DNA from 2 places in the Variovorax boronicumulans genome. Region 2 is predicted to be linked to the other one. Evidence: riboswitches for the same ligand, from Rfam matches in the RefSeq annotation. Region 2 holds a riboswitch; the other holds the start of a gene.
What was found. Region 2 has a riboswitch for thiamine pyrophosphate ahead of VHAB30_RS08865 (purine-cytosine permease family protein). Riboswitches for the same ligand answer to the same signal wherever they lie in the genome.
Positions count from the first base shown of each region.

Region 1 (4,747 bases), on a different contig from region 2:
CTCCGCGAATGTCCCCCGGGGCTTCGCCCCTCCTCCTTGATTTCGCTGCGGGAAGCACCCAGTGTCCTGCGCCCGCTGAGCGCTGTCGTTGTGCCGGTCGATCAACAACCGCACTGCCCAACGCTCACGTCGAAGGGGTGCCTTGCGCAGCGAAATTAAGGGGGAGCCCGAAGGGCGGAGGACATTCGCGGAGCAAGGCGCCCCGTCGGCGGGAGCGTCGCCCTGAACAACGAAACTCAGGCCGGCAAATCGATCAACGCCAGCGCATCGGCGATCGACTGGCTGTCTTCCGGCCGCACCAGCTTCGCGACCTGTTGCCCGTCGCGCATGAACACCAGCGTGGGCCACAGCCGCACGTTGAACGAACGCCCCAGCGGACGGCCGCTGCCGTCTTCCACCTTGATGCGGCGCACGTTCGGGTACTGGGCAAAGGCCTCGGCAATGTTCGGCTGCGCGGCCTTGCAGATGCCGCACCAGTTGGTGCCGAACTCCACCACGGCCGGGCCCTGAAGCGCGTCGATCTCGCTGCGGTCGGGTTGCTCGGTCTGGTACTCGGAGGTCATGGGCAGGGTCCTTGCGAATTCGTGGGAAGGAGCGCGTGAAGGCGACGGGCGCGCCACACGCTGACGGGCGTCATTGCACCAGAAACTCAGGCCGCCTGCAGGCCGTAGCCGGCCAGCAATGCGGGCAGCCCGGTCATGTCGCAGAACACGGCCACGGCGCCCGCGGCGCGCAGCGCGCCCGGGCCGCTGTGACCCGACTCGCCCGTGCTGTAGCCGAACACCGTGGCACCGGCAGCCACGCCGGCCATCGCGCCGGTGACCGTGTCTTCGACCACCGCGCAGCGCTTCGGATCGACACCGAGCGCTTCCGCCGCGGCCAGGTACACGTCGGGATGCGGCTTGGAGCGCGGCATCTCATGGCCGCTGAAGATGCGGCCCTCGAAGCAGTCGAGCAGGCCGACCTTGGCCAGCTGCAGCTCGACCTTGTGGCGGTCGGCCCCCGAAGCGCAGGCGATGCGGCCCTTGAGCCGCGCATGGATCTCGCGGATGGCGGCGGGTGCGTGGGGAATGGCGACGAGGTCGCGGTCCAGCGCCTCGTTGCGGCGGGCGCGGAAGCCGCGCAGCCAGTCGTCGGTGATCTTGAAGCCCGTCTTGGCCTCGATGAGCGCCGTTTCGTCCTTCACGGCCTTGCCGGTGAAGATGTTCATCGATTCCTCGGCCGTGAGCTGCCAGCCGAGCTCGCCGAGCATGTCGGCGAGCACGCGGTTGGTGATGGGTTCGGAATCGACGAGCACGCCGTCGCAATCGAAGAGAACGGCGGAAAAGGGGAAAGGGGTCATTGCGAGGCTGGAGTTCAGAGGTCTGGCCCCATGGTAGCAACGCCCCCTTTCCGCACGGGCAGACTCAGGCTATCGGGCCATCTCAGGCCACTGGCCGGATCGGGATGTAGATCTCGCCACCGCCGGCCATGAATTCTTTCGACTTCTCTTCCATGCCCTCGGCCATGGCAGCCGCCTCGGCCACGCCCTTCTTGGCCGCGTACTCGCGCACTTCCTGCGTGATCTTCATCGAGCAGAACTTGGGGCCGCACATCGAGCAGAAATGCGCCACCTTGCTCGAATCTTTCGGCAGCGTCTCGTCGTGGAATTCGCGCGCCGTGTCGGGGTCCAGGCCCAGGTTGAACTGGTCTTGCCAGCGGAACTCGAAGCGCGCCTTGCTCAGGGCGTCGTCGCGCGAGCGCGCACCCGGGTGACCCTTGGCCACGTCGGCCGCGTGCGCGGCGATCTTGTAGGCAATGATCCCCTGCTTCACGTCGTCGCGGTCGGGCAGGCCCAGGTGCTCCTTGGGCGTCACGTAGCAGAGCATCGCCGTGCCGGCCCAGCCGATCATCGCGGCGCCGATGGCGCTGGAGATGTGGTCGTAGCCCGGTGCGATGTCGATGGTCAGCGGGCCGAGCGTGTAGAACGGCGCCTCGTGGCAGTGCTTGATCTGCTCGTCCATGTTGGCCTGGATCATGTGCATCGGCACGTGGCCCGGGCCTTCGATCATGGTCTGCACGTCGTGCTTCCAGGCGATCTGCGTGAGCTCACCCAGCGTGCGCAGCTCGGCAAACTGGGCCTCGTCGTTCGCGTCGGCACCCGAGCCGGGGCGCAGGCCGTCGCCGAGCGAGAAGCTCACGTCGTAGGCCTTCATGATGTCGCAGATGTCTTCGAAGTGCGTGTAGAGGAAGCTCTCCTTGTGGTGCGCGATGCACCACTTGGCCATGATCGAGCCGCCGCGCGACACGATGCCCGTCATGCGGTCGGCCGTGAGGTGGATGAACGGCAGGCGCAGGCCCGCGTGGATGGTGAAGTAATCGACGCCCTGCTCCGCCTGTTCGATGAGCGTGTCGCGGTAGATTTCCCAGGTGAGGTCTTCGGCCACGCCGCCCACCTTTTCGAGCGCCTGGTAGATCGGCACCGTGCCGATGGGCACCGGCGAGTTGCGCACGATCCAGTCGCGCGTGGTGTGGATGTTCTTGCCGGTCGACAGGTCCATCACGTTGTCGGCGCCCCAGCGGATGGCCCACACCAGCTTCTCGACCTCTTCCTCGATGCTCGAGGTGACGGCCGAGTTGCCGATGTTGGCGTTGATCTTCACCTTGAAGTTGCGCCCGATGGCCATCGGCTCGACCTCGGGGTGGTTGATGTTCGCGGGAATGATCGCGCGGCCGCGGGCCACTTCGTCGCGCACGAACTCGGGCGTGATGATGCGCGGAATGCTCGCGCCCATCGGGTTGCCCGCCACGCGCTTGGCGCGCTCCTCGTTGGCCAGGTACTCGGCCATCCACTCGCGCTTGCCGTTCTCGCGCAGAGCCACGTACTCCATCTCGGGCGTGACGATGCCGCGGCGCGCGTAATGCATCTGGGTGACGTTGGCGCCCGACTTGGCGCGGCGCGGCGTGCGTTGCAGTGCCGAGGCACCGGCGCGCAGCTCGGCCAGGCGCTGCGCGTCGCGGTCTTCGTTCTTGGCGCCGTCGTCCAGCGCGTGGTGCGTGCGGCCTTCATAACTTTCGGTGTCGCCGCGCTCGATGACCCAGGCGCTGCGCACATCGGGCAGGCCGCGGCGCACGTCGATCTCGACCTTCGGGTCGGTGTAGGGGCCCGAGGTGTCGTACAGGGAGACGGTTTCGCCGTTGGTCAGCGCCACGTCGCGCACGGGCACGAACAGGTCGGGCCGGCTGCCCGGAATGACGCACTTGTGCGAGGCGGGAAAGGGTTCGCGCGTCAGCGACAGCAGCGAGGTGAATTTATCGGGGGCATTCATCGGAGGCACTCCTTGTTGAGGGAAAGGGTGCTCCGCAATCGCTCGTGGACCTCGGGAGGCCCGCCACCGAAAAAGGGAGTGACGGACCGAAGTCAGGGAGTGCAGCTCTTCTTACGCCGGTATGACCCGGATCAAGTTCGCGGGTCGGCAGCTTTGCCATCTCAGCACGCCACATGCGTGCACCCCGGAGCGGGGCCGATTGTGCGGGCCGAAGCCCGCCGCCGTCAACCCGGGGGCTGGTGCAGGTCGCCGTCGACGTAATACCAGCGCTCGTCCTCGCGCACGAAGCGGCTGCGCTCGTGCAGGCGGAACGCCACGCCCGTCGCGCCACGCTGGCGGGCGACGAACTCGACCTCGGCGTGGTCGGCGTCGAGCACCGAACGCGAGCGGATGTCCAGCCCCAGCCATTTGACGCCCGGCTCGAACTCGACCGAGGCCGGTCGCTTCGATGCGTGCCAGGTGGCGAGCAGGTAGTCGGCGCGGGCCAGCACGAAGGCCGAATAGCGCGAACGCATCAGCGATTCGGCGTCGGGCGCCGGCGTGTTCTCGAAATCGTCGAGGTAGCGCCCACAGCACAGGGCGTAGCCGATGGGCTTGTCGCGACGGTCGGTGCGGCCGCAGGGGCAGGGGCCGGGAGTGGGGTCGGTGGCGCTCATGAAGGGCTCTATTGGAACACTTGGCGCGGTGGGGGTTGAAGGTGGGCTTCCTGGCATGCCCGCTTTGCGAGGACCTGCCGGGGCCAAAGGCGCCGGGGCCTCTTGCGCCAATGGCTTGTGCCGCTACAGTCGTCCGGCGTTTCGTTCCTTCAAGCTGAACACCAAAGCATGCTTTTGCGATTCCTCAAGCTGTTCTTCCTGCTCGCTGCGACCCTCTCCTTGGGCGCCTTCGCCTTTCTGCACGGATTCAATGCATGGCGCGCCGGACAAATCGTGGTCACGCGAAGGGGACGCGAACCCTTTGTCGCAAGCGCCGATGGTGCATTTCCCCTCACGTTCAATATGGAAGTCTGGGGATTGATGATCATCGGGGGTGCCGTTGCGCTTTGCGGCATTGCAGGCGTCGTCAAGTTCCTCATCAACACGCCGGACCAGCGACGCACGATGCTGACCCGTATGGATGGCGTCTCGCGTCGCGAGCGCAGTGACATGGACATTCCGTGGCCGGTTGGGCTTGCCATCGTCGGGGCGGTTGTGGCGCTTTTTGTCTACCTGGGGTTTAGGGTCCACGCGCAATAGCTTTGTCTGCCTGCAATCGGCCAGAACCAGTCACTCCGATCAGAGAAGTCGCACGATGAGCCACGAAGCAGCGCCACACAACGAGGTCGAATGGTTCCATGATTTGGCAAAGCTGCCTGTCGAGGAACTTGTCCAGCAAGCGACTGACGTTAACCGCACGAGGTTCAGGAAGTTTGTGACTGCGAGCCTGCCGGGCCACGTGCC
Region 1 covers NZ_BKDH01000005.1:329,338-334,084, forward strand. Annotated here, with positions in the region: gene VHAB30_RS28785 (thioredoxin family protein) at 237-563, opposite strand; gene VHAB30_RS28790 (HAD family hydrolase) at 650-1,342, opposite strand; gene thiC (phosphomethylpyrimidine synthase ThiC) at 1,425-3,308, opposite strand; TPP riboswitch at 3,400-3,505, opposite strand; gene VHAB30_RS28800 (YchJ family protein) at 3,533-3,964, opposite strand; gene VHAB30_RS28805 (hypothetical protein) at 4,139-4,543, shown strand.
Region 1: linked by a shared signal. The riboswitch ahead of thiC (phosphomethylpyrimidine synthase ThiC) and the one ahead of VHAB30_RS08865 (purine-cytosine permease family protein) in region 2 are both predicted to bind thiamine pyrophosphate.

Region 2 (4,747 bases):
AAGGTCGCCTCGGACATCAGCGTGCGCGTGCCCAGCTGCTTGTTGGTGCCCTCGATGCGGCTGGCCGCGTTGATCACGTCGCCCAGCGCGGTGTACGACAGCCGGTCGCTCGAGCCGAGCACCCCGGCGATCACGACGCCGGTGTGCATGCCGATGCGCGTGCGAAAGGGCTGCAGGCCATCGGCCTGCCAGCGGCGGTTGAGCTCGGTCATCTCGGCGTGCAGTTCGAGCGAGGCCACGCAGGCGCGATACTCCGCGTCGGGCAGATCGGTGGGCGCGCCCCACAGCACCATGATGCCGTCGCCCATGAACTTGTCGATCACGCCGCCGTGGCGCGCGAACACGCGGGTCGCGAGGTTGAAGTAGTCGGTCAGCTGCCGCATCAGCACGTCGACCGGCATCGATTCCGCGATGGCCGTGAAGCCCTCCACGTCGGTGAACATCGCGGTGATGCGGCGCGGCGACCCGTTGGGTTCGAGGGCATGCCCTTCGGCGATGAGCTGGCGGATCACGTCCACCGGCACGAACTTGCGAAAGGCCTGCAGGCTGCGCGCGGAATCGTCCAGTGCCTGGTTCAGGTGCTGGATCTCGAGCACGCGGCTCGACTCGCGCGGCAGGTCGTCAAGCTCCAGCCGCCCGATGCGCCGCGCCGTGCGCGAGAGGCTTTCGATGGGCGCGGTCACCAGCTTCGACAGGCGCAGCGAAATGAAGAGCGCGATCGCCAGGAACGCCAGCACCAGCAGCAGCGACCACAGCACGTTGCGGTGCAGCGCACCCAGCAGCGCCTCTTCGGGCTCCCAGCTCACCAGATGCCAGTCGGTGGCGGGAATGCGCGAGGTCTGCACCTGGTAATGCATGCCCTCGTGCACGAGGGCAAAGGCCATGTCCTCGGTCCAGCCGCGGCTGCCGTTGGCCAGCATGTGGGTGTGCAGCGCACCGAGCACGCCCTCGTCCGGGTCTTCGAGCACGCGCACGGAATGCGGGTGGTCGCTGCGCGCGATCACGTGGTGGTCGGCACTCAACAGCGCGCTGTGGCCGTGGCCCGTGCCGCCGAACAGGCGCACGAGGTTGGAGAGATGCCCCAGCGACACGCTGGCGACCGCCACCATCGTCTGCGTGTCGCCCTCCTCGTCCTGCCGTCGGCTCGGCCGCGCATGGCTCACGCCGAGTTCCTTCATCGAGGGCAGCACGAAGGGCGCGGTCCACACGGCGCGCTGCGCCTTCTCGGCCTGCGTGAACCAGTCCTGGTGCACCGGGTCGTCTTCGCTGCGGAAGGCCTCGATGCGCGTGGTCTCGTAGCGCCGCCGCGGGTCTTCGTCGTCGTCGCTGTCGGGCGGCGACTTGTACTCCCAGGTCTCGGTGGTGAAGTCTTTCTCGCGCAGCACCTGCCGCACCACCGGCGCGGGGTGGCGCATGGCCATCAGAAAATGGCCGTCGTCGCTGCCCACGCCGATGCTGTCGAGCTCGGGCGTCTGCTCCAGCGCGGCCCAGAGCAGCTCGGCGGTCTGCTCGCCGTCGTGGCCCGCCGGGTGCAGGTCGGGCGTGTGGGCGATGGCGCGCACCAGGCCCTCGGTCTTGGCGAGGAAAGCGAGGATGTTGTCCTCGACGCGGTCGTGGTTGACCTTGTGCGCCGACTCGCCCACCTTCGACACCAGCTGCTCCGCGCCCCAGTAGCCGAAGGCCACCAGCAGCAGCGACTGCAGCAGCGCGACCGCGCAGATGATCGTGCCGACGTCGACCCGGAAGCGCCGCAGCCGCGCGTGGGGTGCGGGCGATGAGGCCGGTGGTTCCGGGTGCTTGCGGTCGTCTGTCATGTGCGGGGAGCCTCCGGGGCATTCGAAGGCGCCCTCGTGGCGGAGATTCTCACCCGGGCCGTGGGCCCGCGGACCGGCGCATCACGGGTCGGCCGACATCTGGACGATGACCGGCCCGCTTGCCGCTACGCCGCAGTCTTTGAGAAGTCAGGGGCCCGCTTCTCAGCGAACGCCGTGAAGGCTTCGCGCGCTTCGGGACTCTGGAGGCGCTCCACGAACTGCGCGCCTTCGAGGTCCATCTGGGCAGCAACGGCCGCGCCCTGCTTCATCAGGCCCTTCGTCAGCTTCAACGAGCCCGCGGCACGGCTGGCGAGCAGCTCGGCAACCTTCTGCGCCTCGCCGTGCAGGTCCGACACAGGAACGACCCGGTTCGCGATGCCCCAGGCCAAGGCCTGCGCAGCGGACACCGGCAGGCCCAGCGCAAACATCTCGTAGGCACGAACGTGGCCGATGCGGGCAGGCAGCAGCAGGCTCGACGCCGCTTCGGGAACCAGCGCCAGGTTGACGAGCGGCGTGGACAGCAGCGCATCCTCAGCCAGCACGACGAAGTCGCAGTGCAACAGCAAGGTGGTCCCCACGCCGACTGCGCGTCCGTTGACCGCCGCAATCACCGGGCGCGTCGAACTCGCCAACGCACGCAGGAAGCGGGCGACATGGCGCTCTTCGTTGCCGGCCTTCCCGGCAGCCACGGCAGCAAATTCGCCCAGGTCGTTGCCCGAGGTGAACATGCCACCTTCGCCTCGCATCACGATGGCCCGGACGGACGGGTCGCTCTCGGCGCCTGCGATGGCATCGGCCAGACGGCCATACATCGCATTGGTCAGTGCGTTCATCTTCTCCGGCCTGGCCAGCGTGAGGGTCAGGACACCCTGGGTGGATTCGACGGTCACGTGTTCGGTCATAGGTTCTCCTGGTTGCCCTCTCGCACCGTGCGAGAGGGATGGCATTTAATTCGCATGCGAAGTATATGCTTCGCGTGCGAAATAAATACGGATAAGATGTAACCCGCCGCGCCTTCGCTCAGGCCACAGGAATCCGATGAAAGCTCAAAAAAAATACAGGCTGGTGTTTCTTCTGAACGTCGCCCAGCGGGCGGTGCAGCGCTGGAAAGAAACCCGCGGCGACGCCCTGCCCGCGCTGTCGGCAGCCCAGGCCGGCACGATGTTTTTCCTGTCGACCAACGATGGCGCCCTGACGGGAGAAGTCGCGCAGGCACTGAACATCGGTGCACCGGCCATGTCCGGCCTTGCCGCCCGGCTCGAAAAAGCCGGCTACCTGACCCGCGCGCAAGACCCGAACGACGGGCGCGCATTCCGCCTGTACCAGACCGAGGAAGGACGGCTTGCCGGACAGCGTGCAAAGGCCGGGCTCGGCGCGTTGAACGCACGGCTGACCCAGGGCTTCAGCGACGAAGAGATGGCAATCGTCGGCCGGTGGCTCGAATCGGTGGTCGAGAATTTTTCCGCCGAGGGCACGGGAAAGCACGAGGAATAGGCCCTCGGTCCCGGCACGCCATCGGTGCGGCGGGTGCAAGGCCCGCCGTGGCCGGATTCTTCCGTGCGCAGGAACTTTTCGGTGCGTCTGCGACACACGCGCCTAAAATGACATTTCGCTAGGGGTGCTGCACCGGTTTCGACCGGTGTGGCTGAGAAAGTCCCTTTGAACCTGACTGAGGTAATCCTCGCGCAGGGAAGCTGGTCCGGTGGCCTCTCACGTTCTCTCGCGTGACGGCCACGCCACTGGAGCCTCGCCCACCTGCCAAACCTTTTGCACTGGAGCAAACGGATGGCACACAACGACAACGACAGTTCCGCTTCGCCCGGCAACGAAGCGCTCACGCCCCTGCCCGCCGCCCGGCGCGTCTTCGGCTGGCACGACCACGCCTCGCTGTGGTTCAGCCTCGGCGTGGGGCTGCTGGTGATGCAGATCGGCGCCTACCTGGTGCCGGCCGTGGGCACGCGCGACGCGGCGCTGGCGATCGTGCTGGGCTCGCTGCTCGGCGCCGGGCTGCTGGCCTGGACCGCGCGGCTGGGCTGCGAAACCGGGCTGGCCAGCGCCGGCCTGATGCACGCCACCTACGGCAGCGCCTTCGCGCGGCTGCCGGTGCTGCTCAACATCGTGCAGCTGGTGGGCTGGACCACCTTCGAACTCGTGATCATGCGCGAGGGCACGCAGGCCATCGGGCAGCAGGCTTTCGGCGCCGCGCTGGGCACGGCCTGGGGCGGCGTGCTGACGACGCTGCTGTGGGGTGCGGTGCTGCTGGCGCTGCTGGCCGGGTCGATGGTGAAGCTGGTGCGCCGCTTCGTGAGCCGCTTCGGCCTGCCGCTGGTGGTGCTGTCGCTGCTGTGGCTCAGCTGGCAGTTCGCCACGCAGCTGCACGCCAAGGGCCTGGACGCCTTCTGGGCACGGCCGGGCAACGGCAGCATGGGCATGTTCAGCGCGCTCGACCTCGTGATCGCGATGCCGGTGTCGTGGCTGCCGCTGGTGGCCGACTACGCGCGCCACGGCAAGCGCAGCGCGGGGGGCGGCCTGGGCAGCGCGTTCAGCGGCACCTGGATCGGCTACGCGCTGGCCAACATCTGGTGCTACGCGCTGGGCGTGATGGTGGTGAGCGTGGCCGAGCCGGGCACCAGCCTCGTCACGGCGCTGCTGTTGGCGCAGGGCGGGCTGGTGGCGCTGGGGCTGATCCTCATCGACGAACTCGACAACGCCTATGGCGACGTGTACTCGGGCTCGGTCTCCACGCACAGCCTGCTGCCACGCTGGAGCGTGAAGCGCTGGGGCCTGCTGCTGGCGGTGCTGTGCATCGGCCTCGCGCTGGTGCTGCCGATGCACACGCTCGAACCCTTCCTGCTGCTGCTGAGCTCGGTGTTCGTGCCGCTGTACGGCGTGATCCTCGGGCGGCTGGGCAGCGGAAGTGCCGTGTCGGCGAA
Region 2 covers NZ_BKDH01000001.1:1,961,319-1,966,065, reverse strand. Annotated here, with positions in the region: gene VHAB30_RS31375 (adenylate/guanylate cyclase domain-containing protein) at 1-443, opposite strand, end outside; gene VHAB30_RS08875 (enoyl-CoA hydratase) at 1,940-2,716, opposite strand; gene VHAB30_RS08870 (MarR family winged helix-turn-helix transcriptional regulator) at 2,853-3,308, shown strand; TPP riboswitch at 3,419-3,523, shown strand; gene VHAB30_RS08865 (purine-cytosine permease family protein) at 3,600-4,747, shown strand, end outside.